4 regions of the Desulfotomaculum defluvii genome follow, and region 1 is predicted to be linked to each of the others. Evidence: riboswitches for the same ligand, from Rfam matches in the RefSeq annotation. Region 1 holds a riboswitch; each other region holds the start of a gene.
What was found. Region 1 has a riboswitch for cyclic di-GMP ahead of ACYQ03_RS08985 (response regulator). Riboswitches for the same ligand answer to the same signal wherever they lie in the genome.

Region 1 (7,950 bases):
CTGCCGACAAAGAAATTGAACTAAAAATACCAAGTCTGCTTGTTGGTTATGAAAAGGACTTTGCTAACATTGATGTGGCAATTCCGGAGTTGAATGAAGAAAAAAGGATCGATAGGGAAATAGATCTGAAATTGCAAAAAATCATCTTGCAAAGTATCAAAAGAACCTCTGCAACAACAGCCGAGTTAAAATTTGCTTTGAACACTGGAGACAAAGCAGAAGTTGCTGTTAGAGAGGTTAACCTTTACAGTAAAGAAGTGCAAAGTGGCGAAAGCCTTTGGCAAGGTGACGTATGCACAATGCGTATCAGTTTTGATGAAAAATTAAAAAATGCTCAGTTAAACTTGAGCTGGCCGCGCTTTGTGGTAAATGGTAATTGGACTCTGAGAATTAAATAAAAGTTTATGCTAGAAGTCAGTTGCATATTGCAATTGGCTTCTTTAAAATTGTTTATGGGGTTGTTATAACGGTAACGGTTATATCTGGGTTCAAGCCTTTTGTAAAAGATAATACTTAAGAAAAAACTCCTGAAGCTGTAAGTTGCAGTTTCGGGAGTTTTTGTTAACTGTGTAAAAAACAAAAGCACATGTTACACCTTAAACTTGCTCATTAATTGATTAAGTTCTTCAGCCATTTTAGCTAAAGACTCAGCTGATGCAGATACTTCTTCCATAGCTGCTGTTTCTTCCTCTGAAGCGGCAGCTACACTCTGAACATTAGATGATATTTGTTCCATAGCGTAAGCTACATCTGGTATCTGCTCAGACAGACCCTTCACTTGAACAATGATTTCTTTAAAATTTTCCCCTACTTTTTCTACAACTACAGTACCATTTTTTACGTCTTCCCCAGTGGTTATGATGTCTTGTACCACTGTGTTAACTACAGACTGTACCGCTAAAATTAAATCCCCAATCTGATTGGCAGCACCTGCAGATTGTTCAGCCAGTTTTCTTACTTCTTCGGCCACTACGGCAAACCCTCGGCCTTGTTCACCGGCTCGTGCAGCCTCTATGGCAGCATTGAGCGCAAGCAGGTTTGTTTGATCAGCTATTTGGGTAATCAGTTCTATAATCTTATTAATTTGCTGTGTTTTATTATTTAGTTCACCAGCGGATTGAGCGATTCTATTGGTAGAGTAAGAGATAGTATCCATTTGCTTATTAATTTCAGCCAATCCATGATTTCCTTTTTCTGCATGTTGGGAAGCAGTGTCAGAAGCACTTGAAATTGACTGCATATTTTGATTAACTTGCTCAACTGTACTGGACATTTCCGACATGGCTGATGCAGTTTCCGTTGCCGTTGCGGAAGTCTGCTGTGAACCGGATGTAAGCTGCTGGGAAGATGCAGAGAGGGTGTAAGCCTTGTCTAAAATCTGCTGGATTAACTCTCTCATAGATTTTTGTAAGGTATCAACGGACCTAGCAATATCCCCAGTTTCATCCTTAATCTTTAAATATTTTTCGGGAACAGCCACACTGAAATCTCCGGTAGCAATTTGTTTTACCTGATTTGACATAGCCCCTAAAGTAGAGGTTATATATTTTGCAATAAAATAAATAACGCATAATCCTAGTAGTAGGAACATCAGAGTAGCCATCATAATCGATCTTTTTAAATCGTCAAGTGCAGATAAAACTTCAACCTTAGGGGCTGCTACTGCCACAGACCAACCTGTACTTTTAACAGGTGCGAAACCCATATATTTTATAACGCCATCATATTGATATTGACCGACCCCTAATTTGCCGGCAACCATTTGCTTTTCTAAATCTACCAAGGATTGCAGCTTAGGATCTTTTTTGACGTTTTCAAAGTCATTATCTTGTGCTTCAACCAGTTCTCTTTTGTTATGAGCAATGGTAACCCCGTCTTTATTTAATATAAAGGCTTTGCCCGTTTTACCATAAGTAATACTGTTGGTAACCTCAGATATTGTATATCCATCAACAGTTGCTGTAAGGACACCCACAATTGAACCGTCGTTTTTAATGGGTACGGCGTAAACCATTACCAGTGTCCCGTCTTCTTTACTCTTAATGGGGTCCGAGACAGCCCTTTGGCCAGATAAAGCTTTATTATAATACTCTAGGTCACTTATAGTGTTGATCTCACCCGTAGAAGACATGGCATTACCATGGTTATCAGTAATGGCCATTCTTAGATAGCCATTTCTTTGAATTTCTTCTTCCAAAACTCGTTTCTTAGTTTCCCAGTTACTGTTTGGGTCTTTTAAAACCTCTGTTGCAGCAACAGTTTCAAGTGCTGAAAATTTCTCACTTAATCTTGCTTCAATAATGTCAGAGGCTTCTTTAGCGATCATAGGAAGGACTTCTTCAGTTGTCGAAATCAGAGCTTTAGAGGCAGTTTGATAGGCAATCAGACCAAGCCCACCACAGATAATTAAAAACAGGCTACCGATAAAAACCATCATTTTTATTTTAATACTCTTCACTGCTGCACTCCTCCCGTCGTTAAAAAAAGTTGTTATAAGATTAAACTTGATAAACACTTTCGAGTTTTCAAAATGTGTAAAAATATTTAGCATTATTTATTTGATATTCATGTCGAATTTTCCTTCAAATAATCTGTCAAACTGGTACGTTTTTTGTCAAAATTTTAAAAATACAGTCATAATATCACAAACAGTCTTATGGGTCTCTTGGTAAGTTAATATAATCACTTAAGAGAAAGGGGCAAAGCTTAGAGTGAAAGCGAGTGACTATGTAAATGAACTGCAAAAAACTCTCTGGCAAAACAACAATATAAAGATTATTATGAAAATATGAGCGAAGATAACAGCTATTCTAACTAAAATGATAAAAACAGTTTATAATGTTATTTAGAGATAAAAACACAGTTTCGGTTGGTAGTCCGAACGCACCAGTTTTATCTGGTGTCAGTAACCTGCCCCCCCTGGGGTTGTCCGTTCTCTGTAGTAAATTATACAGGGGGAAGAAAATGAATATTGTTAGCATCAAATTAACCGTATTTTTTGAAGAGCCATTTTGGGTAGGAGTTTTTGAAAGGACATATGAGGAGTTTTTGGAGACTTCAAGGGTAGTGTTTGGTTCAGAGCCTAAAGATTATGAGGTTTTCCAGTTTGTAAATCACAACTTTAAAAAGTTAAAGTTTAGTAGACCATTAGCAACATACGATGTAACCAGGAAAAAACTTAATCCCAAAAGGCTACAAAGAGAAATACACAAAGAAGTAAAAAATGCAGGTTATAGTACCAAAGCGCAACTTGCCATGAAATTAGAACATGAGGCTAACAAAAAGGAAAAAGAGCTGTTTTCAAAGGCAAGAAAGGAAGAATTATTGGAGTTAAAATTTAGGCTTCAACAGGAAAAGAAAAAGAAAAAAAGAAAAGGCCATTGATTATTTATGCTCACCTTTAGCGGGTGAGTATTTTTTATTTATAATTGCGTTTCTGTTCATTGGGTCAGAAGGCAAATGAAAGGAGAAGTCTACTGGAACTAACGGAGAGCTACCCTTACATATAGATATACCTGTCTTATTACTCAACCAACAGCGGCAACCCCTCCCAAGAGGGGTATTTTTATACCTCTGGTCCCACTCAGAAAGGTGCCCGCTGATGCAACAGCCAACTGGTAACCTGAAACAGTAGTATAAATTAGCTAAAAGGAATAGTCACAGATAGGCCAACTGATTTGCAGTCCGTGGGGGGCCTTCCACACTGGTTCTCACATGCACACTTCATAATACCCGACATATAATATTGTAAATTTAAGGAAAGGAGTGTTTAATTTGAGTAATTATCGTAAAATGTATCCCTGGCCTTACTATCCAGTTCCAGGATATGGGAATCAGTTCCCTAATCAGTATCAACCCAGTGTTCCAATTAGATTAATGGATTATGGGCCTTACCCATTTGTTATTAACATAGAACAAGCTGCAAAGCAGAACAATAATTTTCGTCTTGCTTTATGGACAGGAAGATATTTACAACTTACCTTGATGAGCATTAATGTGGGAGAAGACATAGGTTTAGAAATGCACCCCAACCTCGATCAATTCATACGTATTGAAGAAGGGGTAGGACTTGTTCTAATGGGAGATAGAAAGGACAGATTGGATTTTCAAGCATATGTCTGCGATGATTATGTGTTTGTTATTCCTGCTGGTAAATGGCACAATCTAATTAACATGGGTAATAAACCAATTAAATTATATTCTATTTATGCACCACCTCAGCATCCACACGGAACTGTTCATAGAACAAAAGCAGATGCTGAAGAAGCTGAAGAACACCACAGAACTGAATAACAAAAGAAATTTCTTATATAAATTATGTCCTTAAAAACTGCTTGATGCTTTTGTAAAGCAAATATTAGCCTAAAGATGGCAAAAGCCAGACTCCCCAATAGTTAAAGTCTGGCTTTTGCCATCTTTATGTAGAACAGTATCAATGAAACGACATACCACACATACGATATGCTAAATGATGGAACTTGAGTCTAAATATGTGATGTTATTGTAAATAGGTATATTGAGAAGGTCGGCAGTGATGACAATGGTTTTGTTTTTAGGACCAAGAGAGGATTGGGTACTTGGAGGCTCAAACAAGGTAATTTTGGTAATTTAAAACTTTCCAGGTAAGGTAGACAGCAGAACTAGAAATAATAAAAATATAAATTTGTTTGATCAACAAAGAATCTTCTTTTTCTAGTTGATCAGAAAGGCTTTGTATATAAGAACGTTTTTGCCACAAGATTAATTCCCTCCATTAGTGACGAGATACCCATGACTATTGTCCTGTTTACAATGGTGCGAATTTACTATAAGTTTATAGAAAAATATAACATTTTACAATATTTTGGCTGAGTTTTCTAAATAATTTTTAGGAGTAGTTTATAAACAGTTCATAATAAGAACAACAAGAAAGTTTGTATTAAAAGCAAAGGATATAGATGTTCACCATGAAATAATAACACTTAGTAACGGACCAAGTGTCGTCACCGCATCCATAATTACCATAACAGCAGCACCTAACATATAGCTGTTGCAAGCCATGAAACGGTAGCGTCACTAATCCCAGTAAGATGAGATTTGGGGGGTGTTATAATGACCATAGAAGGAATGGGACACGGGACACGCTGTTGAGGCCCATCCCAAGAAGGTGTTGGTCAACACCAGGAAAATATTTTAGAAAACTGCTTGATTTGTGGAAATAAACTTGATTACCTGGAATCTGGTAGAGAGTTTTCTTGCATATATTGCGGGCGAAAAGAAATTGGCTATGTTTGCTGTTCAAATGGCCATTATGTCTGTGACGAATGTCATGGGAAAGATTCTTATGAAAAAATCTTAAATTTGGCTCTCATGTCGCAGGGCACTAATCCATTGGAAATTGCCGAAATGATGATAAAATCAGTCCCCATACCTATGCTGGGTTGTGAACATGCATGGATTGCTGCGGGAGCTCTTTTGGCAGCAATTAAAAACAACGAAGAAATTAAAATCACAGACAGCCAAATCGTCGAAGCTCTGACCCGAACAAGAAAACAGGCTATAGGAGCCTATTGTGGCTTAACTGGTATTTGCGGCGTAGCTCCTGCTATTGGGGCTTGCTTTAGCGTTATTTTGGGTGCCGCCTGTCCAAAAGATAAGGAAACTGCCACTACCATGATTGTTGTGTCTCGGGTTATTGAAACCATAGCAAATCAAACTGGCCCATGTTGTTGTAAAAATTTTGTACGGACGGCTTTAACTTTAAGCTGCCAACTCGTAAAGGAATATCTAAAAATTGCCCTACCCTGTACTATGGAGTTGGTCTGCGGTGATAGCAAACGGCATCCGCACGGCTGTAGAAAAGAAGGATGCCAATATTATCAGGATTAAGAAAGGACATATCCTATTTAATTCTTCCAGTATTAGGTATAATAATCAGTTGTCGGATTTTCAAAAGTCTGCTAAGATGCCCCGGATAGTTTATATGGGGCTGTTCAATTGGTTGAAGTAAGATATGAAAGCTTTGAGCGTATGCTTCCTATAACATAAAAAAACACACGTATAACATATTCCGTAATCAGATTTACGAGCTATGCTCTACATGTGTCGTTTTTATGTTTGTTTAAAACCTTCCTTTATACCCCGTCATTATAAGTAACGATAAAAAAATATATATTATTAGCATTTAGGCTCTTTGAATTGCCGAGGTATCTTCTACCACTTCTCTAAGCAGCCTTGAAAAATTTAGAGGCCAACAAAGTATTGAATTGCACCCGGTGTTGAAGACTTTATAAACCGTTTGTTTATAGGCTTTTTTAGTAATAAAGATTATTTTAATTCCGGGATATTTCCTATTCAAAATACTTGAATACTTGAGACTCTGATTTAGTGAGATATTATCAGTCATACCAGCTCCAAAGATAACTACAGTCGGCTTTTTATCAATAAGTATCCTGTGCCCTTCAGCCAATGACCTTGCCATGTCCACTTTAAGATTGCAATTTGATAAAGCTACTGATATAGAAAGACTGTGAAAATCATCATCATCAATTAAAAGGATTGAGCTTATTCTCATAACCCTATTCCCCTTCCCTAGAAATAAAAAATCCCAAAGGAAGGCCAGGGAATCTTAAGGAACCTATTTTTCCTTTTCCTGGCAACCCGGCTATCTTAGCAACTAATACCTTAGACCCGTGGCTTTGCGTCCTTAGCTTTCACTAAGTTTGCCTTTTTCAGATTATAAAAACTTTTGGGACTCTAAGTATATATATATCAGTCCTATGTTATAGAGTTAACAGGAAATAAGTCATATTTATGCAGGGCTATGGTCCTGTTTGGGAATGGAGTTTACCAGGAGGAATATTGGAGAGTTCCAATAAATTGGAGAACATAGATTGTTTAACATAAAAATAACCACGACTTCCCAGTCGTGGTTATTTCAGTTTTGAGTGTATTATACTAGCAGATGGCCAAAGGCGTTAAAGGTATAGCCGATGATGAGGATGCCAATGGTTACAACCCCAAAAAATACGGCTAGAAGCTTTGTTTTGACTACCTTTTTAAGCAGAATCATCGAAGGAAGGGATAAGGCGGTTACTGCCATCATGAATGATAAAGCGGTTCCTATTCCAACTCCTTTCAAAACGAGGGCTTCGGCAATGGGCAGTGTACCAAAGATATCGGCGTACATTGGCACACCTACTATTGTTGCCAAGAGCACGGAATACCATTTATCCTGTCCTAGTACCGCACTGATGATATGATCCGGTATCCAGTTATGGATGGCGGCTCCAATCCCCACCCCAATTAGAATATAGAGCCATACTCTTTTAACAATGTCTTTCACTTGGCTTTTTGAAAATTCCAATCTGGCACGAGTTGTTAATTCCTCTTCCTCAACCTCAGCTATTTGATTGCCGAAAACAAAGGATTCAACATATTCCTCCATCTTGGCTTTACTGATAACGGTGCCCCCTACTACAGCAAGTATCAGTCCAACGACCACGTAGGCAATGGCAATCTTCCAATTAAAGATGCTGGCGAGCAACAGGACAGATGCCAAGTCCACCAGCGGGGAAGAAATTAAAAAGGAGAAAGTCACGCCAATCGGAAGCCCGGCACTGGTAAAGCCGATAAAAAGCGGAATGGAAGAGCAGGAACAAAAGGGGGTAACAGTGCCTAATAAAGCGGCCAGCGTATTGGCTGTAATCCCATTGAATCTTCCTAGTATTTTACGGGTCCTTTCGGGTGGAAAGAAACTTTGGATATAGGAAATTGCAAAAATAAGTACAGATAGAAGGATAAATATTTTGATCACATCATAGATGAAAAAATGAATACTGCCGCCCAAACGTCCTTGAATGCTTAATCCAAATACCTGTTCCACTAAGGTCTTGACTAGGTTGGAGAGCCACTCCATCTTTAGCAGATGACTATTTAACCAGTCAAATATAAACATGAAATCATCCCCTT
Region 2 (7,950 bases), on a different contig from region 1:
AGTACCCAGAGGAAACCTTGATTGGTGGAGTACTTAAAGGTATTGTTTTTGAAAACGATGGAACTACGACTGGTGTTGAAGTAGATGCCACAGTAATATTGTTGGCAAAGCAAGAACTAGCAGCCAAACAAGATAGTACCTATGATAGTCTTATAGAAACTTTAGATTTTATGGTTAATTTAAGTAAGACTTTTATTCCCCTAACCTAAACAAAAAGCATAACAAACTGATGACCCTGTGGACCACAGGGTCATCTTTTACACTATCTTTTTGGAGGAAATAGTTTGATTGATATTCATTGTCACGTTTTGCCTGGCTTAGACGATGGTCCCCAAGCCCTAGAAGTAAGTTTGCAAATGACGGAAATGGCAGTAAAAGAGGGCATAACAGAGATTGTAGCTACACCCCACTGTATTCCTGAGGTGTTTTTTAATGAAGGAAAAGCAGTATTATCTAAAACGAGGGAGTTCCAAGAAATACTGGATGCCAAAGGAATTCCCTTAAGAATATTACCGGGCATGGAAGTGCATCTTACCTTAGATGTTCCTGCCAGATTAAGTAGTGGCAGTGCCTTAACTGTTTGTGATTTTAAAAAACACATGCTTCTTGAACTCCCCTTAAACTCTGTACCTGCCTATGCAGGTCAAGTCATCTTTGAAATCATGCTCAAAGGAATTAAGCCCATTATTGCCCATCCAGAACGAAATAAGGAGATAGCAGAAAACCCACGGGTCTTACATGAGTTAATAGAAAAGGGCTGCCTAGTGCAGATTACTGCAGGAAGTTTAACTGGGAGGTTCGGTAGTACTATACAGGAACTAACCCAAGAATTTCTTAGTTTGGGCTGGGTAGATTTTATAGCCTCTGATGCCCACGATACCATACGGCGGCCTTTTCAAATGAAGGAGGCCTGGGCAAGGGCTAAGGAACTGGTGGGGGAGGAGCGTGCCAACCAGTTGGTTATTGGTAATCCTACCAAGCTAATTAATGGGGAAGCTATCAATAAGGCTGATATAGAACCCTATCCAGAGCAGCGAAAAAGGGTTAGACATAGAAAGGATAAGGGTTTGCTAGGGAGGCTTAGCCGCTTGTTTCGTTAATTCATTGGACTAGAGGTGATGGAAATTAAAAAATTAGGGATTCTCCTTGTTTGCTTGACTTTAATTGTAGCTGCAGGTTATATATATTTTGACCGTTTTGTATTGAATGGTACTTCGGAGTTAGATACTAAAACCGGAGAAGAACAAAAAACTGAGTTACTGACCAAAGAGGAATTTGCAGCCTTACCAGAAGTGCAAGAGTTAAAGGAACAGGAAGAACAATTGGAAAGGGTTGGAGTTATGGAGGCGGGTTCAGGACAGGCGGGTGCTTCTCCTGGAAATAAGAGTACTGCCCAAGCATCTGACGCTGCTCCAAGCAAAGCAGATATTGAAAACCGACTAAAAAAGAAACTAGTTTCTTTGCAGGGTGAGTACAATGGTAAATTAGAAGGGTTAATTGCCTCTGCCAAAGGAGAATATCATCAAATTGTTTCTGGCCAAAGAAAAGGTTCAAAAAGTGCACTGGCTGATAAATACCTAAATTTGGCCCAGGGTCTAGAGGCCCAATGTGATGCGCGGGTTTATGCAGCCATTGCCTTTGCTGAGAATGAACTACAAGAATACGGTTATCAAAGTAGCATGCCTGAACAAGCACGACAGACCTATCAACAGCAAAAGAAAGAACGTAGAAAACAATTACTAAGTAAGATATAAGGTAAATCTTTTTTAATAAAGAGGATTTATTAAAATATGTCGAATTGAATAATATATGTTCCGACAAAGGCAAACTGCCCGAAAGGGTAGGACGCAAAGCCACGGACCTAAGGTTTTGCTAGGGTGGCCGGGCTGCCGAAAACAATGTATATATGGTCGGGGCTTTAGGGAGGTTACCAAGTGTCATTTTATTTAAAAGCCCTGAGAGGCGTTTTTGTTTCTGACAATAGTAATCATGGCACCAGACTACAGCAGGTAGAAACCTTACGACAGAAATTAGTTAACGAGGGCTATCAGCCCTCCGAGGCAGAGCATTTTATCAAGGTTGCTCTGGGATCTCGTAAAATTGAACGTTTAGACAATAGGGAATTGGACACTGTTATTGAGTATCTGGAGAAACAAATTGAAATTGCTCAAAAATGCAAGAATCTATTTTAGAAAAAGCGAAACCGGGGCTAGCTCCCGGTTTTGCCTTTAGCTGCGTCTTTACTTCCTGTTGTATCAAAACCATGCCAAATGATTCTGGTTCCGGTGGAGGGGTATTTACCTTGACCAAGGGAAGTGAGTCTGACCCGATGCTCACCCGAAGCTAGGGCATCTGCCACTAGGAAATACTTCATTACAGGCTCAGGTGCATAGGTGTTAATGATTTCGTACCCTTCATTATCCACATACACTCTGGCCATGCCGCCATCGGGCACACACTTCACCAGTACCCCTATGGTATTGCCGGCAAAGATACTTTCCACAAAGGCTCCATTTTGAGAACCAACCAATACTGGTAAGCTACCATTGACATTGGGTTTATCCATTAAATGAGTAAGGGAAGCTTTGTAGATCCGCTGCCAGGACAAATATTTCTCTATTTCTGAAAGGGGTTTTATATTAGTAATATTGTTTCCGGTAAATCCAGAGGCTGCTCTCTTTTTTAACAGATCTATCAAAGCAAGACTGCTGTCATCTTCTAGCACAGGCAAGCTATAATGTTGAACCAATTCCTGAAGGGCCCCTGGCAGATTGTGGCCCTGTACCAATATTTCAGCCCTGGGAAAAGCTTTACCAGTCGTCTGCAGGATAGCTTCATAGATACTCTGGGACTCTTTAACTTTTATTTCTTGCTGGTCTCCGGTACTGGGGTATAATAAAATCAGATCAGGTACCTCTGGCTCGCTGGCTATAAAATTATTTAAGGTCATCAGGGTACTCCAACCGGAGTTGTCCCAACTTACCGGGGAAGCTAGGAATACTTTGCAGCCGAGTTCTGTGGCCAGCTCTTGGGCCAATTGATCAAGCTGTTCCTTTGAGACCCTTTGTTGGTCGCTAAAAACCACTACATTTATAGGCTGCCTGAGCTGCAGTTTACTGTAGAGATTACCTGACACGGCTGTTGAAGTCATGTTTTGGGTAGTTATGGCATTGGGTTCTTTGGCCAACAAGTACTTATAACTAACACCGCCCACAGATATTAGAAGGCCTAAGGTAAGTGCCGAAATAATAATGATTTTTTGTATTTGTTCAAAACTTCTTCGCAAAACTAATCACTCCCTACTATATTATAAATGGAAATAATTTCTAAATAAAGACTTAATTATAAAAAAACATTTCCGGGGCTGACGTTTTTTACCCAAAATATTTAAAAGTCGAACAACCCATTAATAAAACGATATTTTTGGTATAAAATTTGCATCAGGCCATATTGTGCCATTTTAACTGTGGTATAATATCCTTTGGAGTGGAGGGGTTACATGTCCTTCTCGGCAGTAACGAAAAATGAACTGGCGCGGGTAGTGGGGAATAAACAATGCTGCCGTTTGGCGGAACTGGCTGCCCTCATTAAGATGGATGGCAGTGTACAGATTAATGGTATGAAGAAATTTTCCCTAAATATTGTCACTGAAAATGCCGCCGTTGCCAGAAAGATATTTACTCTTTTAAAAAACCAATTTGGACTGGCCACTGAGATTATGGTTCGACGTAAGGTGCGGTTGAGGAAAAACAATGTTTATTTAGTTCGTATTCCTTCCCAACCGGGTATTGATGAGATATTTAAGGCCCTTGGCTTTGCAGCAGGTGGCTTTAGCTTTATTGAAGAGGGTATCGTCAAGGATTTAATCTCACGAGATTGCTGCCGCAAGGCCTATCTAAGGGGAGCCTTTTTGGGAGGTGGCTCCGTTAATAATCCTGAGGGGACCTATCATTTGGAAATCATTACTGATAACCTGAAGCATGCAGAAGATCTAGCAAAACTGATGCAGCATTTTTCCCTGCCGGCCAAGGTTAGCCCCAGGAAAAACTGGTATGTAGTTTATCTGAAGGGCAGTGAGCAAATCATTGACTGCTTAAATCTGATGGGAGCCCATTCAGCCCTGCTGGATTTTGAAAATGTCCGAATATACAAGGACATGAGAAACCAGGTAAATCGGCTGGTCAATTGTGAGACGGCGAACCTAAATAAAACTGTCAATGCTGCGGTACGGCAATTGGAGAACATAAAGTATCTGGCCGAAACCATAGGACTGGATAAACTACCGAAGGCCCTGCGAGAAGCAGCGGAATACCGTCTAGAATATCCCGATGCCAGCTTAAAGGAATTGGGGGAACTTTGGGACCCGCCGGTGGGTAAATCCGGGGTCAATCATCGTATGCGTAAGATCGAACGTTTGGCAGAAAAGCTTCGCTCAAGGAAGGAAGATCATGGACCTAAACAAGCTTGATCAGGAACTTAGGAAAAAGACAGGGGTGGCCGCCTATGACTCCTTTTGTCGATATCGGCATCGGGAGGAACCGGGAGAGGCTGCTTCGGTGGCCAGTGTGCTTTTCTTGGGTACAGGCGGTAATCCCGAGGCAGTCTTTAGCCAAGTCCCTCGGACTGCGGGCTTTATCCTGACATTGGGTGGTATTCGTCTTTATGTGGACCCGGGGCCAGGAGCTGTGGTGCGGGCCAGGGAGGCTGAATTTGATTTAGGTACTTTGGATGGCGTCTATATATCCCATGGCCATTTAGATCACTATGCTGGTGCCGAGGCGGTTATTGAGGCCATGTGTTGGGGGATGTTTTCGCGTCGGGGAGTGGTATTGGCACCGAGCCAGGTTTTAGAGCGAGACCGACTCATCAGCCTCTATCACCAGGGCAAGGATCAGCTTTCGGGGTATAAGGGAGGTCCTGCGGTGACAAATCTGCAGCCTCACCAACCCATTGCCATCGGTAGAGCCAACTTGACTCCTATACCAGTACATCATGCAGAGGAAAACTACGGTTTTATTATACATACAGAGCAGCTTACCCTTGGTTATACCAGTGACACCAATTACATCAAGGGGTATACGACACCCAAAGGGCCCAAGGATTTATCCTACCGGGAACCCATTACAGATTTATTAGACATTGTTGAATATCGTAAGGATATCAAAGATGTTTTTAGTCAGGTTGATGTATTAATTGCCAATGTTACCAGTCATAATGTATATGCCCACCGGCATATAACCACATTGGGGTTAGCTCATTTATTGGAAAACAGCAAGGTCAAACTTTGTATCATAACCCACTTTAACCATTGTTGCCTGCGTCCAGAAGACCTTCGTTCCAGTATGGCTTACTATGTGGAGAAGAAAAGTGGAGTAAGGACCCTCTATGCCGAGGATGGAGGGAAGTTTAATATTGCAAAATTACTCGAATCTTGGCAGGAAAATAGAGACTAGTCAAGAACATAGGTAAGGGTTCATTTACTATTGAGCGTTATGCGGGTTGGAACACGTGAGCCAAAGGCTACTAGGCTAACGACTAAAAGCTAACAGCTAATGGCTAACAACTAAAAGGAGTGATGGATCTTGCGAATAGATTTTGGACTTAATTTGGAGCAGACCCAAAAACTTATTATGACACCTGAACTTCGTCAGGCCATCACGGTATTACAATTATCTTCTCTTGAATTGGTGGAATACGTTGAACAGCAGGTGTTGGAAAACCCCTTGCTGGAAGTAAAGGATCACGATCAAGAGCGCGGCGAAGACAATATTTCCTCCCGAGAGGAATCAGATATAGATAACAATAATCCTAAGAAAGAATTAGACCTGGATTGGGAAGAGTATTTTCAAGATCGCAGTGATCTTGGCCTTTCTCCCATGCGTGGTCAGCGGGAGGTTGCAGAACAACCGGGGTACGAACAATTTGTTACCCCAGCCCCCACCCTGATAGAACACCTGACCTTTCAACTTAGCCTTAGCCGAGCTGATAAAAAGCTCAAGCAGATAGTTCAATATTTAATCGGTAACATTGATGCCCGGGGTTATTTAGGTATTGACCTGGGAGATGCAGATGAACAGCTTGGTGTAGGGATAGCCAAGTTGGAAGAGGCCCTTAAGGTACTGCAAGGTTTTGACCCACCAGGTGTGGGAGCTAGAAATTTGCAGGAATGCCTCAAAATTCAAATGGAATTATTGAAGATTGACAATCCCCTTGTAAAAGTACTGATAGAGGATTATTTACCGGATCTGGCTGGGGGCAGAATGGCCAAAATTGCAGCTAAATTAAATGTATCTCCCTTGGAGGTTCAAGAGGCTGCAGATATCCTAAAGAAGCTGGAACCAAAGCCAGGTAGGAATTTTACCCAAAATGATGATCTTCGTTATATTACCCCCGATGTGGTGGTGGAAAAGGTGGAAGGTCAGTATATCATATTAGTAAATGACGTTGCCATTCCAAGACTTTCCATTAATAATACCTATCGTACAGTTTTATCTAAAAATAGTTCAGCGGATCAGAATACGAAACAGTTTGTAGAGGAAAAATTAAATGCAGCAGCTTGGTTAATTCGTAGCATTGAGCAACGTAGGCTGACCCTGTATAAAGTAGCCAGTTGCTTGGTGGATTTGCAGCGGGAATTTTTAGAACATGGGGTTAAATTTCTTAAACCTTTAAATCTAAAAAAAGTTGCGGATATTGTTGGTGTGCATGAGTCCACTGTGAGTCGGGCCACTTCAAATAAGTATATACAGACTCCCCAGGGAGTATTTGAAATGAAGTATTTCTTTTCCTCAGGGCTTAGCGATACCAGTGGATCTCAAGTATCCTCGGAGAGCTTGAAAAAGGTTTTGCAAGAGATTATTCAAGAAGAAGATGCCTCAACCCCCTTGAGTGATCAAAAGATTGCAGAATTGTTTGGCAAGCGGGGGATTAAGATATCAAGGCGGACGGTGACCAAATATCGTGATGAATTGGGCATTCCTTCCACAACCAGAAGAAAAAGATATTAAAAATTTTATTATTTGGCAGGGATATTGTAATTAATGTTGAAAACATTTCTTAAATGAGACATACAATTTAATAGGAGCACAATGTATTGTGACATAATAAATTTTAAGGAGTGTGTTTACAAATGGCACCTATTAAAGTAGGTATCAACGGATTTGGTCGTATTGGAAGAAATGTGCTGCGTTGCGCCATCGAGCGTGGCGAGTTTGAGGTAGCATTGGTTAATCATAAGTCCCGCCGCTTAGACTTTAAAGCTATTAACGATTTAACCTATGCCCAGACTTTGGCACACCTCTTAAAGTATGACTCAGTGCACGGTATATTAAATGCAGATGTATCCGCCACTGAAGACAGTATTATGGTTAATGGTAAGGAAATAAAAGTAGTGGCCGAAGGTGATCCTGCTAAACTGCCCTGGAAAGAACTTGGTGTGGATATTGTAATTGAATCCACCGGTCGCTTCACCAAGGGTCCCGATGCTGCTAAACACCTAGAAGCAGGGGCAAAGAAGGTAATTATTTCGGCACCTGGTAAAGAAGTGGATGGCACCTTTGTCATGGGTGTAAATGACGATCAATATGATCCTGCTAAACACCACATTATCTCCAATGCTTCCTGTACCACCAACTGTTTAGCTCCGGTGGCTAAAGTTATCAATGATAACTTTAAAATCATCAAAGGTTTAATGACCACTGTCCACTCATATACCAATGACCAGCAAATTCTTGATCTACCCCACAAGGATCTACGTCGGGCTAGAGCCGCCGGGATGTCTATCATTCCCACCACAACTGGTGCCGCCAAGGCAGTTGCTCTAGTACTGCCAGAGCTGAAGGGCAAGCTAAATGGTTTTGCCATGCGGGTTCCTACCCCCAACGTATCCGTTGTGGATTTGGTGGTTGAATTAGAAAAAACCACAACCGCTGAAGAAATTAACGCTACCTT
Region 3 (7,950 bases), on a different contig from region 1:
TAATTGAGAATAGTGGAACAAGCCAACACATAAAAGCATATGGTGCAAAATCATAAGCACTTACGCCAAGAATACCAAAGATATAAAAAGCATGAACGCTCCAAGGCACAAGGGGACTTGCAATACAACCACCATCTTCTACTGTCCGAGAAAGGACTCTCAAATGTAACCCTCTTTCTCTGAATACTGGGGCATAGGCACGTCCCGGAATGATCATCGTAACAGACTGGCTACCTGTCCCGATAAGCATGATATAACTAGCAAATAAAACTGCGATAATCAGTCGACCAACATTGGTAGCCCATTTTAGACTTGCATCTACAATGGTTTCCAATACCCTAGTTTTTTCTAAAACACCACCAAAGGAAACTGCAGCAATCAATAACATTACTGTGCTAGTAATACTATTGATTCCACCACGACTCAGCAAGGAATCTAATTGCTTTACCCCTGTTTGGCCTACATAACCATTAACTGCAGCATTACAAATGGCATTTATTGATTGTCCTTGAATTACGAATGCAACTATAGCACCAAGGACAACAGAGAGGGTAAGAAGTGGCACCGCAGGGACTCGACGATAAGCCAATACCATCAATACCAGAGGCGGAACCAATGTCCAGAGTGATAGATTGAAGGTGGAACCTAGCGTCTGTAGGATAGTTGCAATCCCACCCCCAAGGTCTCCTCCGCCTGTATGATTCATACCCATGATAGTGTAAATAATAGCTGTTAGAACAGCAGCAGGTAATGTTGTCCACATCATTGAACCAATATGGCTAAACAAATCAACTTCACAAACAGAGGAGGCAATATTTGTTGAACTAGATGCAGGAGACATTTTATCTCCAAAATAAGCTCCAGAAACAATCGCCCCAACAATTAACGGTAATGGGTAACCAAGTGCTTGACCAACACCCATTAAAGCAATACCAACTGTTCCTATGGTCCCAAATGATGTCCCAGTCATGGTAGAAGCAACCACGCACAATAAGAAAGTTGAAACAAGAAAACTAGATGGAGATATAAGTTTAAGACCCCAATAGATGATAGTTGGAATAGTCCCCCCAAGAATCCATACACCTACCAACATACCCACAACTATCAAAATAAAAATAGCAATATTAACCCGATACACAGACTCGAACATACCTTCTTGCAAAGTTTTCCATGAGTAACCAAAGTATTTGCCAAATAAACAAGCGATTACTGTTGCAATAATCAATGCAAGTACAGCAGGTAATTTTGCAATAACTGTGCCCCATAATATAAACATTACAGGGATTACAAATGCCATAGTGGCTTCAGACAAACTTGGTTTTCTTTCACTACCATCTGCCAATATGCTCAACCTCCATCTCAATATATCTACCAAAAATGAACAATAAACTCATAACCAATTATGCTTACGGATATTCAACAGCACCGCAGTGCCTTACGGTGACCTAAATAGCTACCTCTTGCATTATTAGGCACAAAAGTTAAAACTATCCCTCCTAACTGTGGTTTTGTGTAACTTTTCAACAAACACCAGATTCCATGCATGGTTTCCTCTTAGCTATTATGATAAGTAAATTACCTGATTAAGTCTGTTGTCATATTTACAAGTTAATTATTTTTTGAGATAATTTACTTTTTTAGAATACACATTAGCATTTACATTGTCCGATTTGACAAAACATAGTATACTTTTCATGTGCATTAGCTATATCAGAGGGGACATAATAACTATGAATACAAAATTAGAATTATTAGGCTCTCCGTGGATATACACAGACCAGCAAATTCAATGGGATAGTGTCTTGAGCAAAGGAAGAGTTAAGCAAGTTAAAAAAAAAGGTATTATTATAGATGAAGGTAAACTGATTGACTGCCTTTATTATTTAAAAAATGGACGGGTTAAAACCGTTGCAATTAGTCCTTCAGGACATCAGAAAATTGTCTGGTATATTGATTCAGGTTGTATTTTTGGCGAGACACCCTTTTTTAACCAGAAACCATGTGACTATAGTTTTGTTGCCCTTACTGATTGTGAAATCTATGTATTCCCTAAAGAAGTGGTATTACAAGAAATAATTGCGAAACACCCCGATCTTACCATATCTATTATCCAAATGTTATCAAGGAAAGTTCATATTTTATCAACACAAGTAGAAGATTTCACATTCAACAAACCAATCGTACGTGTGGCCAAACTAGTCTACCTGCTGCACCAAGGACATAATCTTACAGATAAAAAAGGTACCCCAATGATTCCCCTTACACAGGAAGACATAGGGGGTGTTTTAGGAATGCACCGGGTTACTGTAAACCAAGCACTAAAACGTTTAAAGGAATTACATGCATTAGAAGATCACACGCGTCATGTTATAGTAAAAGATCTAGATATATTGAAAGGAATATTTAGCAAAATAGACTAAGATAGGTTGTAGCTTCTTAAATGCTTAAAGGTACATGGAGTCAGGGCTGCAAATATTGCATTTTTTTATAAATAATGCAATATTTGCAGCCCTGATTCCGTATTATGAATTGGTAAGACCTATGCTGAAGAAAAAACACCCTGTTTGAGGACTTTGCTGAAGAATAGCTTGGACTGTACAAGGATGCTTTATAATATGGGAATTAATTTCAGTGGAGAACTATAACTGATTATCATATTTTCTTTCTGGTCAGTTGTTCACACATCACACGTAATAGGAACAGACTAAAATTCTAAGATCCTAACTAATAAAATTAACATCTTTTTCGTAAATTGCAAATACTCGTAAAATAATGTATTATTAGCTTATTATTTATCATAATTTGTCAAAAAATATAGAAACGGCAAACTTAACGAAAGTTAGGGACGCAAAGCCTTGGGTCTAAGCCTATTAATAGGTATGATTGCCAGGTTGCCTATACATATGGTGTTTTTACAGTGTAAAGGTAATTGTGTCTTGGTTTGCCCTTCAAATACAAATTTGATGGTTTTTTTTATGATATTACCAACCCCACACATCTCTTTATCCTGATTTTAGATCCAAATCCTGTTCTCAAAAGTTTTTCCATTCAGTTATCTATCGGGGTCAAACCTCCGCATAAAACAACGAACTAATCTTGCTCTAAATATAGATTTAGGTGTTTTGTAAAAATTAAAGGTCATATTCAATTTTTATCATAGCCAGTGACCAGCAGGGATCATGAAAGTTTATTTTGTAATAAAAATCAAAAGATCAGAGCAGAGGTTTCACAAAACCAACACCTATTAAATAAAGAAATAGAAAATGTACAGTCTCTTTCAGCTCAAATTAATGAAGTACTGGCTTTTATTAAACAGATAGCCGATGAAACTAAAATGCTAGGTCTGAATGCAGCAATTGAGGCAGCACGCTCAGGCGAAGCAGGTCGAGGTTTTGAAGTTGTAGCCCAAGAGATTAGAAAACTATCTGATGAATCTAAGCAAACAGTTATAAGAATACGAGATTTAACAACTAACATACAAAAGTCAGTTCATAAAACACTGGAATCTTCCAGCTCTACTTTAAGCACTACCGAACAACAAGCAGCTGCAGTTCAAGAGGTAAATGCAAGCGTTGAAGAAATAATGGCACTATCCGAGCAACTTAGTAAACTATCTAATGATGAATTATAAAAGGATGGTGTTTCAATAATGGCCAGAACTAAAGCTGTAATATTTGAGATTAGTAATATTAAGTACGGAATAGACATAATGTCCTCCCAAGAAATTATTAAGCTTCAAAAAATAACTCCTATTGCTGGCACATCTGGTGTTATTGAAGGGGTTATCAGTTTAAGAGAAAAGGTTATTCCCGTGGTAAGATTAGGACGGTATTTAGGTTTACCAGAAGGTGAATTTACTGAAGACACTAGAATAATTATTTCTGATGTCAGTAATCGTAAGTATGGCTTAATAGTTGATAACGTATGTGAAGTAGAGGATTTCCAGGATGATGAAATACAACAGGTAGAACTAAAGGTTGGAAGTAATCAATATATTAAAGGTATCGTTAAAAAAGGTGAAGAGTTATGGTTAATCTTAGACATTGACAAATTTAGTTTTTAGTTAAATGGTTATTAAACAAAGCCAAGCGGTCGGAAAGATCTCTTGGCTTTTAATTTTGAAGATACCTAGTTAGTACCAAGCACATTAGATTCAACAACTCCCCCTTTGTGTCTTTCAGAAAACTATATTAAGTTCTGATAATATGCTAGTTTGCCTTATTTTAGATAAAATACCTGCCCTGCCAAATATAAACTTATGTTACCCAAAATGATGTTATGTTCACTAATATAATTGTTTAGTCATGATATGGGCTAGTCCCCAATTATTAATTTTGAGTTCTTATAACCTCTTTTAAGTATTGTTCCAACTATGTCTAAAAAATTTAGTCTTGTATTGTAAAGGAGTTGTTTAATACCTGGGGCATCTGTTAGTTGCTTGCCATACAAAAACTTGCTGGAAAAATATTATTTTTATTTTCCCTCTACGGTATAATCAAATTAGTTGAATTACATGCAACAAAGGATGGTATACTAAGGTGTCTTGGGATCATACCAGAACGGTATATATGCACGTAATCAAATCAATGAAAAAAGAGGCCTCCCAAAAGTTGAACTTATGAGAAGCCTCTAAGTATCCATACCTCTACCAGGTATGGATTTGTGTTTTGACGGAAAATGTTACCCTTTTGTTACCCCACAGGGTTTCTAAAGGGCCCTGAACAGCTCAAACCCTTGGCATGAGCGGGATTCAGGCTTTTTCTTACATCATGCCGCCCATGCCACCCATACCGCCCATTCCGGCCATTGGGTTAGCGCCTTCCTTTTCAGGCTTATCAGCTACCAAAGTCTCGGTGGTCAGAACCATAGCTGCAATGGAAGCAGCGTTCTGTAAAGCAGAACGGGTCACTTTAGCTGGGTCGATAATACCCGCAGTAATCATATCAACATATTCTTCAGACATAGCATTGAAACCTTTGCCAGTGGTACGTACTTTTTCTACCACTACAGAGCCTTCCAGACCCGCATTGTTAGCAATTTGACGCAGGGGCTCTTCCAAAGCACGCTTAACGATATCTACACCAGTTTTAGCGTCACCATCCAGCTGAATGCTGTCTAAAGAGGAAATAACATTCACAAAGGCAGAGCCACCACCGGGAACAATACCTTCTTCAACAGCAGCACGGGTAGCGTTTAGAGCATCGTCGATGCGCAGCTTTTTCTCTTTCATTTCAACTTCAGTTGCAGCACCAACCTGAATTACAGCTACACCGCCAGCCAGCTTAGCCAGGCGCTCTTGCAGTTTTTCACGGTCAAATTCAGAAGTGGTTTCTTCGATTTGCTTCTTAATTTGAGCAATACGTCCTTCAATTTGAGCTTGCTCTCCAGCTCCGCCAACGATGATGGTTTCTTCTTTCTTAACACGAATTTGACGGGCAGTTCCAAGCATTTCTAGATCGGCTTTATCCAGTTTCAGACCAACTTCTTCGGTAATTACGGTACCACCGGTCAGAATAGCGATGTCTTCCAACATAGCCTTACGACGGTCACCAAAACCAGGAGCCTTTACGGCAACTACATTTAGAGTACCACGAAGTTTGTTCAGTACCAAAGTAGCCAGAGCTTCGCCTTCCAGATCTTCGCAAATCAACAGTACAGGCTTGTTGCCGGTTTGTACAACCTTTTCCAAAACAGGCAGAAGTTCTTGTACAGAGGAAACCTTTTTATCAGTGATTAAGATATAGGGATCAGTCAGGGCTGCTTCCATCTTATCAGTATCAGTGATCATGTAAGGAGAAATATAACCACGGTCGAAGTTCATACCTTCAACTACTTCTAAATTGGTACCGATACCTTGGGATTCTTCAACGGTGATAACACCATCTTTACCTACTTTTTCCATAGCTTCAGCAATCAGGTTACCGATAGAATCATCGTTGGCAGAAACGGTTGCAACTTGAGCAATAGCTTCTTTGCTTTCGATGGGCTTAGCCATTGCTTTAATTTCTTCAACAGCCTTTTCAACAGCCTTTTCGATACCACGTTTAATAATCATGGGGTTAGCACCGGCAGCTACGTTCTTGAGACCTTCACGTACCAGTGCTTGAGCTAAAACAGTAGCAGTGGTTGTGCCATCACCGGCAACATCATTGGTTTTAGTTGCTACTTCCTTGACTAATTGAGCTCCCATATTTTCAAAGTGGTCTTCCAGTTCAATTTCACGGGCGATAGTAACACCATCGTTGGTAATGGTAGGAGCACCAAATTTTTTCTCGATTACTACGTTACGACCTTTGGGGCCGAGGGTTACTTTAACAGCTTCGGCCAGAGCATTAACGCCTCTTTCTAGTGCTCTGCGAGCATCTTCGCGGAAGATAATTTCTTTTGCCAAGGTTTATAACCTCCTTAAGAATCTAAAATTACTGAGTAAGTACAAAGAAAAAATTATTCAATAACAGCCAGAATATCCATCTCACGCAGGATTAAATATTCTTCTTCTTCCAGTTTAATTTCATTGCCAGCATACTTGGAGAAAAACACCTTATCCCCTGCCTTTAAATCTAGGGCAGCACGCTGACCATTTTCCAGCAGACGACCAGGGCCTACAGCCACGATTTCACCCTGCTGGGGCTTCTCCTTTGCAGTATCAGGTAGTACAATACCACTTTTAGTTTTTTCTTCCTGGGGCAGTGCCTTAACTACTACCCTGTCACCTAATGGTTTAATCACAAAAAACCCCTCCTTGTAAAATATTAAGGTTTTTTAATTAACGGGTAAGCTCTTCTGTTAGCACTCATCAGTGTTGAGTGCTAACACCTAATAAATATAATATAGAACAAGAAATTTAAAAGCAAATACTCCGTCAAACAAATAAATCCAATTATGCTTGTATAATCCAGAATACGGATATTTTCCTTTTAATTTCTCCTTCTACATTACATTTACATAGGTTCTTGCCTATTACAACCCCTATTAGATATTGTTGCCATATACCAGGATATTTTATGCAATTTTTTTTACAAAATTTAGTTTTTTATGATTGTCCGCATTCTCCCCCACGACCAGTTAATATTTCTATTCCATGGGGTAACACCGGCAAAACAACCTCCAGACACTCCCGAACTCCTTTAACACTACCAGGTAAGTTTATTATTAAAGTTTTACCCCTAGTGCCACTAACAGCCCTTGAAAGCATAGCCTTTGGTGTTTTTTTCAAGCTCTCAGCTCGAATGGCTTCTGCTAGTCCAGGCACCTGCCTATCTATTACAGCAAGGGTAGCCTCTGGTGTATTGTCCCTAGGTCCCAACCCAGTTCCGCCAGTAGTGAGAATCAAATCCAAACCCTTTTCATCGGCAAATTCAATTAAGGTGTCTTTAATAACTTCTAGGTCATCAGGTACTATACGATATTGTTCAACAGATCCTAGCTCCTTGACCATATCTCTTATTGTGGCACCGCTGATATCTTCCCTTTGTCCCTGGGACCCCTTATCACTCATGGTTACGATCCCTATTTTGTACATTATATCTTCACCTCAGTTTTGATCTAATCTTCACACATTGGTAGCATTAAGGTACAATAAAGGTATAGAATTTTCCTTCACCTTCTAGGAGGTTATCAAATGGTCTGGCAAATAAACAAAACAACAACTAAAATTATCCGCGTTAAAGGTGACAAAATAATAACTACTGAAGACTCCCTTGTACGAGAAGTACCCATAACACTGTTTTTAAATGATCAAGAGTTTGTTACAATGGTATGTTCTCCCCAGGCAATTAAAGAATTGGCCGTTGGATTTCTCTGCTCGGAAGGACTATTACAGTCACCAAATGAAATAAAAGACCTACGAATTGATCAAGAAAACGGGGTAGTTTACCTGGATGCACCAGGTATAGAAACAGAGTCCAAGTTTTTAAAAAGAAACATCACAACCTGTTGCGGTCGTGGACG
Region 4 (7,950 bases), on a different contig from region 1:
GTTTTGCACGGGAGTCAGACCCCTTTGGTTAGTTAAAGCTAACAGCTAACAGCTAACAGCTAACAGCAAACAGCTAACAGCTAACAGCTAATGGCTAAAAGCTAAAACCCCCTATTCAAAGCTCGTTCCAGTTCGATTTTGTCAACGCAGCGTTCGAGAGCCATGTTACGGGTGATTTTTCCTGATAAACAAAGGTTAGCCAGGGCCTGATCCATGGTCTGCATACCGCTGTTACGGGATGTCTGCATGACCGTATAAAGTTGATGCTCTTTACCTTCACGAATTAAATTTCTCACAGCGGGATTGGTAAGTAATAGTTCCACTGCGATAGTTCTTCCTTTGCCGTCTGCCTGGGGTATAAGCTGCTGGGCAATGACAGCCTGTAATGAGTCTGCCAACTGCTGTCTGATTTGATTGCGCATACTGTCGGAAAACACATCAACAATACGGTGTACAGCCAGGGTGGCTGTTTGGGTATGCAGGGTTGAAAATACCAGGTGACCAGTTTCCGCAGCAGTAAGTGCTATGGAGATACTTTCGATATCTCTCATCTCCCCCACCAAGATAACATCCGGGTCATGGCGCAGGACATGACGGAGAGCGTTGCCAAAGGAGTGAGTGTCAATACCCACCTCCCGCTGTTTGACAATGGACCTTTTATGACTGTGCAAAAATTCAATGGGATTCTCTATGGTAACAATATTTAAGCTTCTTTGTTCATTTATTAGATCAATAATTGAAGCCAAGGTAGTGGATTTGCCGCTGCCGGTGGGTCCGGTTACCAGCACCAACCCCCGAGGCAAGCGGGAAAACTCCTTCACCGTGGGCGGTAAACCTAGATCAGCCAGTTTGGGAATATCTATGGAAACCACCCGAAAATTGACGGCCAAGGTTCCCCTTTGCCACATAATATTGCCTCGAAAACGGCTAACTCCCGGAATGGAATAGGAAAAATCCAGTTCTAAATTCTTCTCCAGTTGTTCCCGATGGTGGGGCTGTAAAATAGGATAAATGATATTTTCAATATCCTTGGGCATCAGCCTGGGTACATCTTCCATGCGTACAAGTTCACCATATACACGAACTGCCGGAGAGGTGCCCACATTTAAGTGCAAATCTGAACCTTTCATATTTACGGTACGCATTAATATCTCATTGATATCCGGTACTTTTCGGTTTTCCATATTACACAACCACCCTTAATACTTCTTCCAGGGAAGTAATACCTTGTTTGACCTTTAGTAAACCATCCTGCCTTAGAACGACCATACCTTCTTCTAGGGCAGTCTTAGTTATTTCTTTAGCTGAGGCCTTGGCCAGAGCCAAACGTTGGATTTTTTCTGTAACAAATAATAGTTCGTAAATACCTAACCTGCCGCGGAAGCCAGTGTTGCTGCACCTCATACATCCCTTCGGTTTATACAGGGTAACTTCGTCTTCACCTGCTGCAAAGGGAAAGTCAGGAATTTTGGCCAAATCCTTTCTGGTTAACTGGATCTTTTCCTTACAATGGGGGCAGAGTACCCGTGCTAACCTCTGGGCCAAAACACATACTAAGGAGGACGCAGTAAGAAAGGGCTCAATACCCATTTCCGTTAGGCGGCTAATGGCACCAGGTGCGTCATTGGTATGTAAGGTAGCAAAGACCATGTGACCGGTCATGGCTGATTCAATGGCAATTTTAGCGGTTTCTTGGTCCCGGATTTCACCCACCATGATAATATCCGGATCACTTCTCAGGATGGAACGAAGGCCCAAAGCAAAGGTAAGACCTGCCTGGGGATTAACTTGAATTTGATTAACTCCTTCAATACGATATTCAACAGGGTCTTCAATGGTAATAACATTTTTACCGACCCGATCCACCCCAGTTAGGCTGGCATATAGGGTAGTACTTTTTCCACTTCCGGTGGGACCTGTAACTAATATAAAACCATAAGGTAAATTAATAACCTCACGGTATTTTTCAAGAATTTCTTTAGCTATGCCCAGTTCCCCCAGGGTAATCATCCTGGCGGAGCCATCCAACAGGCGCATGGTCAATCTTTCACCATAGGCTGTGGGTAAGGTAGCCACACGAATATCAATGGGTCTCCCTTCGATTTTCAGGGACATCCGTCCATCCTGGGGCAACCTACGATCGGCAATATCCATATTGGCCATAACCTTAATCCGAGATACCAAGGAAGCGTGCATCTTTACCGGCGGTTCCATGATATCATGCAAGACGCCATCAATTCTAAAGCGCACCCTCATACGTTGTTCGTATCTCTCTATGTGAACATCACTGGCCTTGGCGGCCACAGCCTGGGATAAAATCATATTGGCCAACTGGACAGCTGGTTTCTGATCGTCATCTATAGTGGCTGTTATTTCTTCAATCTGCTGTGTTTCTTCTTCAACTTTGTTGAATTCCATAGCTTCTCGGCTATACTTTTCAAAGGCCACTTCCAGTTCACTATCAGGAGAAAATACCGGCATAATTTCAAAACCTGTTAAAGCACGCAAATTATCAACGGCTACAATATCCGTAGGTTTTTGCATCGCCACCAATAGCTTACCTTCACTAAAGCCAATGGGAAATGCTTTATAGCGTTTCATTACTTCAATAGATACGGTGGCAACAGCGGCGGGGTCTATGGTGTGATTTTCAAGCGAAACAAAGGGAACCCCCGCTTGCTTCGCAATAATTCGAGCTATATCGTCCTCCGAACAATACCCCAACTGGACCAAAGTCTTACCCAGAACACCAGCACCTGGGTTTTGTTTTTGATAGTCTAGGGCTTCTTCCAGTTGTTTTTGACTAATAATACCTTCATTAACTAACCAGGTTCCTAAAAAACTACGGGTAAATTTCATAACCTTCCCCCAATATATTAATACAAAAAAAACGAAACCAATCGTAATAAAACTTAGGTTTCGTTTTTTAAGCCTAAGGCAACCCGGCTACCATAGACTTAATGTCTTTAGGCCCGAAGCTTTGCGTCCTTCCCTTTCAGGAAGTATGCCTCAAATATTCTACATATTGGTTAATGATATTCTACTTTTCTTATAAATATCCTGTTGAATTAAATAATCTAAATATAAAAATATCTAAAAATAATTTAAATGCAAAAAATAGGACGACCATAGCCGTCCTATTTTTTAGATTCTTCTAATCTTTCCAGAGCATTTTTCTAACTGCCTGCTCAATTGTTGAGTATCATCGCCGTGGGCGGTACCCCCCACTACCAGTTCTTTGATGGCCATGGTAGGTTGGGCATCGGAAACCGGCGCCCCTTGGCCATCCTTACCACAGGTACCAATAGTAAAGCCCAGATCGGACCCAACCCTTTCCACCATACGTAATACTTCAGGACCATTGCCCGTAAGGGTCGCGCCGCGGACCATTTGGCTAATTTGACCATCCTTAATCAAATAACCCTCAGCTACATCAAAGACAAAATCTCCGGTTGTGGTGTTCACCTGACCACCGCCCATTTTTTTGACCAACAAACCACTTTTATAGTCTTTAATTATTTTTTCTGGATCCTCTTTGCCAGAGGCAATGTAGGTATTGGCCATACGAGGTATTGGCTTGTGCTGGTAGGATTCCCGGCGCCCATGTCCATTGGACTCCCGACCTTCCTTGGTGGCTGTCAAATGGTCATAAAGGTAGTCTGTTAGGATACCATTTTCGATAAGTGTAACCTTACGGGATGGTACCCCTTCATCATCAAAACGGTAGGAACCGTAACGATTGTCTAAGGTGGCGTCATCCACCACCGTTACCAATTCACTGGCCACCTGCTGACCCTTCTTGTTGGTGTAAACCGACAGTTCCCTTTGTTCCAAATCGGCTTCCAGTCCATGACCGCAGGCCTCGTGAACCATGGTGCCACCGGCTTCTCCAGCCATTACCACAGGCATTTTACCAGAGGGGGCAGGTACAGCACTAAGCATATTGACTGCCCGCTGGGCCGCAACCCGGGCAAATTCTTCGGGATTGTGTTGCTCAAACAATTCAAAACCTGCGTGACTGCCGATGGCATCATAGCCTGTTTGGATCACACCGTCTTCCGAAGCCACCACATTGACAATTATCCTGGTACGGATTCTTTCATCTTCCACAAAGGTACCTTCGGTGTTGGCGATGGTTACCCTTTGTACAGTATCACCGTAACCAACGATGACCTGCTTGATTTTTTCTGTATCCACCCTTCTGGCGGCTCTTTCCACCTGTTTTACCAAATCCACTTTAGCAGTGGTGGGAACACTTTCCGGTCGAGTTTTAATTTCAAAGTTAACCAGTGGTTTAATAGAAGTTAAATCTAAATTAAGGTCTTTTTTATTACCCTTGGCAGCATGACTGACAATTTTAGCTGCCTCCAGCAGACCAGCTTTACTCAGGTCATTGGTATAGGCATAGGCTGTGACTTCCCCAGATAACACCCGGATACCAGCTCCGGCATCCAGACCTGAGTTAACCCGTTCAATTTTACCAGCCTCCATACCAATACCAGTTGTTTGTTTCTCTTCGATAAAAATATCAGCAAAGTCGCCGCCATTGGCTAGGGCAACATTTAAGACCTCTTGTAATTCGTTTTTATCAACCAACATTGGGTCCCTCCTAAAATTCCACAGACTATTTTTTCTAGTTTCTACCTATTAAAGAGAATCTATGTGTATCATTTTATATTATATTTTATCCATTGCCAATTAGTTCCTGTTTGTCTTGAAGGGTTCCTGAATAGGGAATTGTCATCTCATCCAGTGGAGAAAGAGGTTCCAACCATTGAAAGGCATCATCCCGTCCAACCTTCCAGCGTTCTGCCAGTTCCTTACCTTCCACTAGGGCTTTGGTTGCATCTTTCGCTGAAAAAATTACCATGTCTATTTCTACTGTAATGTCTGTGTTGGTTTCTAAACTCGTGGTTATATTGTCAACCGGGCGAAATTCCGCCCTGCGAATTTCTGATACATTAGGTAAGCTTTCTAGTACCTGAATATAGTTCACAACAGACTGGTAGTTACCTTGAACCTTTAAGGTAAAGGGAATCTCAAAATAATATTTCTTATCTACCACCTGCAAGGGCTTAAGATCTTGTAGGAAAGTATGCCTTTTATAGGCTTGCCAATTTAAATAGGCCAGGACATTCCCGGTGTGCACCTGAGTATTAAACAGGCATAGGACCGAGTTAAGTTTAGTTTCCACTTCCTTAGCCCTTTCCTGTTGCTGTTTTTCCCCTGCCAATAGCTTTTGGGCCTTAGCTAATTCTTGCTGGGTAAGCTGAAGCTTGCTATCCAGATCTGTATATTGATTAATTTGCTTCTCCAAAACCAAGCTGTAAAAACCCAGGCAAACCAGCATGCCAAGGAGGCCTAGGAGGAGTACTTTCTCCCTAGGACTGAGGAATTTTAATTTTAGCCACCAGTTCAAACTTTATCATTCCCTTTTCCCGATCATATTTTGCTTCCACCAGTTTTACATTGTGGAAATAGGGCAATTTGCTTAGGTTGTCCACCAACACGCCCACGGAGCCTATGGCCCAACAGGCACCATAGATATACAGTATATTCGGAACTGGTGGCGACTGGGGGATGTTGTTAATTGTCTCGCTAGTCTTTGTTTTTAGATTCTCCTGTGCAATTCCGTTATGGGGACCTAAAACAGAAGATACAAATCCTCCTGCCGTGGAGATGCCTTCAACCCTTTTGATTTCAATACCTGTAACCCAAGTATCCATGGGCAGTGCTAGAGGTAAATCTTGTAGTAGGTCATACCATTGCAGTCGGTTACTGGCGATGCCAGAAAGGGCAACAAGTTGTTCTTGCTTCATTTTGTTTAGGACCATTAAATTTTCTATTCGTTTGCTTTTGTCTCGTTGTTGAACTAATAGTTTTGTTTGCTGTTCCACTTGTCTATGCAGTAATGTAAGCTTTGTATAAAAGATCCCGTAGCTTAGGAAGAGGAGTAAAAATAATAGGCTAACCAGCAAGATTAAGCCAAGTTTCCTCCGATAATCCTTCGGGTTCTGTGGTTCCAGGTAAGGGGGGAGGAGATTCACACGGTACATTCAAATAACCTCCCTTAGAGCCAGGCCTAGAGAAACTGCATAGGAAGGATCATAGGGTGTATTTTGTTCTGAATCTTGGTCATAACTCCGCCAATGGGCTGGTATTTCGATCTGACTTGGTACACTACAAATTCTGCTTAAATATTGCTCCACGCCATTAAGTTTAGAGCCGCCTCCGGTTAAAATGACCCGTTGAATGGTTTCTTCGCCCCTTTGACTACAATAGTAATCTAAGGATCTTTTTAGTTCCAGTGCTAGGTTATGCATACCGCCTGGGGCCTCAGGGTGATTTAAGAATGCAATTTCCTGTATAAAGGCTTGACTTCCGATGGTTATGCCCCTAAGGAACTTGATCTTGCCTTCTTTCATTACTAAAACCTGGGAATAGGTTGAACCAATATCCAAAACAGCTAGGGTCCTAGTGCTCTCAGTCCTACCAAATAGGCGCCAAAGTCCAAAGGCTTGTAAATCAATGGCCTTAAGGGTCAAACCTGCCATGAAAAAGATATGGTAATATTGTTCTACTAAAGCAGTGGGAACGGCAATCAACATAATATTCAGTTGATCTTCCGCTTCACCTTTTTCAAGTCCTAATTTTACATAACGTAATGTCAGGTCCTCCACTGGCAAAGGTATATATTTTGAGACCTCGGATTTTACGGTCTCTTCTAAAGCCCCATCCTCCATAGGAGGTAGTTTCATTTGCCTTGTAATTACCTTAGCACCGGATATGGCTGTGATAACTTCTCTGCTGCTGATGCCTGCAAGGTCGGTTAAACGGGTAAGGGCCTGGGCTGTTTCCTCCTCAGCTAACTTGCCTTCCCTTAGGGGAGGAGTTGCCATACTGGCGTATTTGTGAATCAGGGGGACTCCGTTACTTAGTTTTAGTTCAATAAGCTTTATCTCCTGGGTTCCGATATCCACTGCCGTTAAGCAGGGCTTAGGCCTGATTAGTTTCCGCAATAAACTTTTCACCTTACAACTTACACCTCTTAATTCATAGGAAATACTGGGTATTTTTCTTGCCAGGCAAGGATTTCAATTTCTGTGGTGGTCCAGGTAGGATGAACACTGTTAAGTAGTGGTTGATTACAAATTGCAGCACCATGACAGCTAAAATCTTTGCAGATAACTGTCCCCGCCAGTAGTGCCTGGTTAGCCAACTGCATAGTCCCAGCAGTATAGACCAGGGCCTCAACCTGGGCTTGACTTTCCACTTGTACTTTGTCCTTGGCTAGGATAAAAAAGGAGTCCCTTCCAAGTTTATTTGCTTGCAAAGATGCAGCAGCGGGAATGGTAATGAAACCAGAAGAAATAAGGGTAATATTTCCTTGATAGAACCCTGAAAGAGTTACATTCCCCTGCACATAATGAATGCCCTCGGTTAAGTCCTCGGCCCGAAAAACTTGATCTCCGACATAAAAGTAATCACAGTTGTTAGCATACCAAGTAAGATCTAGGTTGGGGTAATCCAGAAAGGTGTGGCTAATGTACTGAAACTGATTGGCAAAGGCGGTACCAAACTGAAGAGAACTTTCCGGTGTGATGGTTCGAGTGGCATAGATATCCCCATCCCACGCCAATTCTCCATTTTCCAATAATATGGGGTGGCCGACATGACCATCTCCTACGGTAACATTCCCCCCACTTCTGACCAACCCACCCACAATATCACCATTCAATAAAACATCACCACTGGCCAGTAATTGTCCATTTATTTGAGCCCCGCTAGCCAAAGTAACGTTACCCAAAACTTTGAGGGTTGCAGTTGTGATATTAGTGCCAGACTGAAGGAGACAATTACCCTTTATATAAATGTTATTATCAAAGGAACCAACAGGCTGGAATTGAACTTCACTTAAAATATATAGGGGAGATTGCAAGCGAGAGTTAT

Region 2: another riboswitch for cyclic di-GMP. It lies ahead of ACYQ03_RS04295 (hypothetical protein); the one in region 1 lies ahead of ACYQ03_RS08985 (response regulator).
Region 3: another riboswitch for cyclic di-GMP. It lies ahead of ACYQ03_RS05030 (methyl-accepting chemotaxis protein); the one in region 1 lies ahead of ACYQ03_RS08985 (response regulator).
Region 4: another riboswitch for cyclic di-GMP. It lies ahead of ACYQ03_RS17440 (GspE/PulE family protein); the one in region 1 lies ahead of ACYQ03_RS08985 (response regulator).

What each region holds. Positions count from the first base shown of each region.
Region 1 is NZ_BAAHYV010000007.1:388,301-396,250, forward strand. Features, by position in the region: gene ACYQ03_RS08960 (hypothetical protein) at 1-398, shown strand, start outside; gene ACYQ03_RS08965 (methyl-accepting chemotaxis protein) at 590-2,458, opposite strand; gene ACYQ03_RS08970 (YjdF family protein) at 2,965-3,384, shown strand; gene ACYQ03_RS08975 (cupin domain-containing protein) at 3,793-4,293, shown strand; gene ACYQ03_RS08980 (DUF5714 domain-containing protein) at 5,107-5,868, shown strand; gene ACYQ03_RS08985 (response regulator) at 6,164-6,553, opposite strand; cyclic di-GMP riboswitch class I at 6,631-6,716, opposite strand; gene ACYQ03_RS08990 (permease) at 6,932-7,936, opposite strand.
Region 2 is NZ_BAAHYV010000006.1:335,047-342,996, forward strand. Features, by position in the region: gene ACYQ03_RS04280 (S-layer homology domain-containing protein) at 1-209, shown strand, start outside; gene ACYQ03_RS04285 (tyrosine-protein phosphatase) at 285-1,100, shown strand; gene ACYQ03_RS04290 (hypothetical protein) at 1,119-1,754, shown strand; cyclic di-GMP riboswitch class I at 1,813-1,894, shown strand; gene ACYQ03_RS04295 (hypothetical protein) at 1,935-2,192, shown strand; gene ACYQ03_RS04300 (hypothetical protein) at 2,210-3,286, opposite strand; gene whiA (DNA-binding protein WhiA) at 3,500-4,468, shown strand; gene ACYQ03_RS04310 (MBL fold metallo-hydrolase) at 4,449-5,453, shown strand; gene rpoN (RNA polymerase factor sigma-54) at 5,583-7,007, shown strand; gene gap (type I glyceraldehyde-3-phosphate dehydrogenase) at 7,130-7,950, shown strand, end outside.
Region 3 is NZ_BAAHYV010000006.1:475,130-483,079, reverse strand. Features, by position in the region: gene nhaC (Na+/H+ antiporter NhaC) at 1-1,342, opposite strand, end outside; gene ACYQ03_RS05035 (Crp/Fnr family transcriptional regulator) at 1,731-2,420, shown strand; cyclic di-GMP riboswitch class I at 2,813-2,899, shown strand; gene ACYQ03_RS05030 (methyl-accepting chemotaxis protein) at 3,164-3,631, shown strand; gene ACYQ03_RS05025 (chemotaxis protein CheW) at 3,650-4,063, shown strand; gene groL (chaperonin GroEL) at 4,763-6,391, opposite strand; gene groES (co-chaperone GroES) at 6,445-6,729, opposite strand; gene ACYQ03_RS05010 (MogA/MoaB family molybdenum cofactor biosynthesis protein) at 7,034-7,522, opposite strand; gene fdhD (formate dehydrogenase accessory sulfurtransferase FdhD) at 7,622-7,950, shown strand, end outside.
Region 4 is NZ_BAAHYV010000008.1:412,080-420,029, reverse strand. Features, by position in the region: gene ACYQ03_RS17445 (type IV pilus twitching motility protein PilT) at 102-1,184, opposite strand; gene ACYQ03_RS17440 (GspE/PulE family protein) at 1,186-2,859, opposite strand; cyclic di-GMP riboswitch class I at 2,934-3,019, opposite strand; gene ACYQ03_RS17435 (TldD/PmbA family protein) at 3,145-4,596, opposite strand; gene pilO (type 4a pilus biogenesis protein PilO) at 4,685-5,419, opposite strand; gene ACYQ03_RS17425 (hypothetical protein) at 5,382-6,056, opposite strand; gene pilM (type IV pilus biogenesis protein PilM) at 6,057-7,019, opposite strand; gene ACYQ03_RS17415 (bactofilin family protein) at 7,049-7,950, opposite strand, start outside.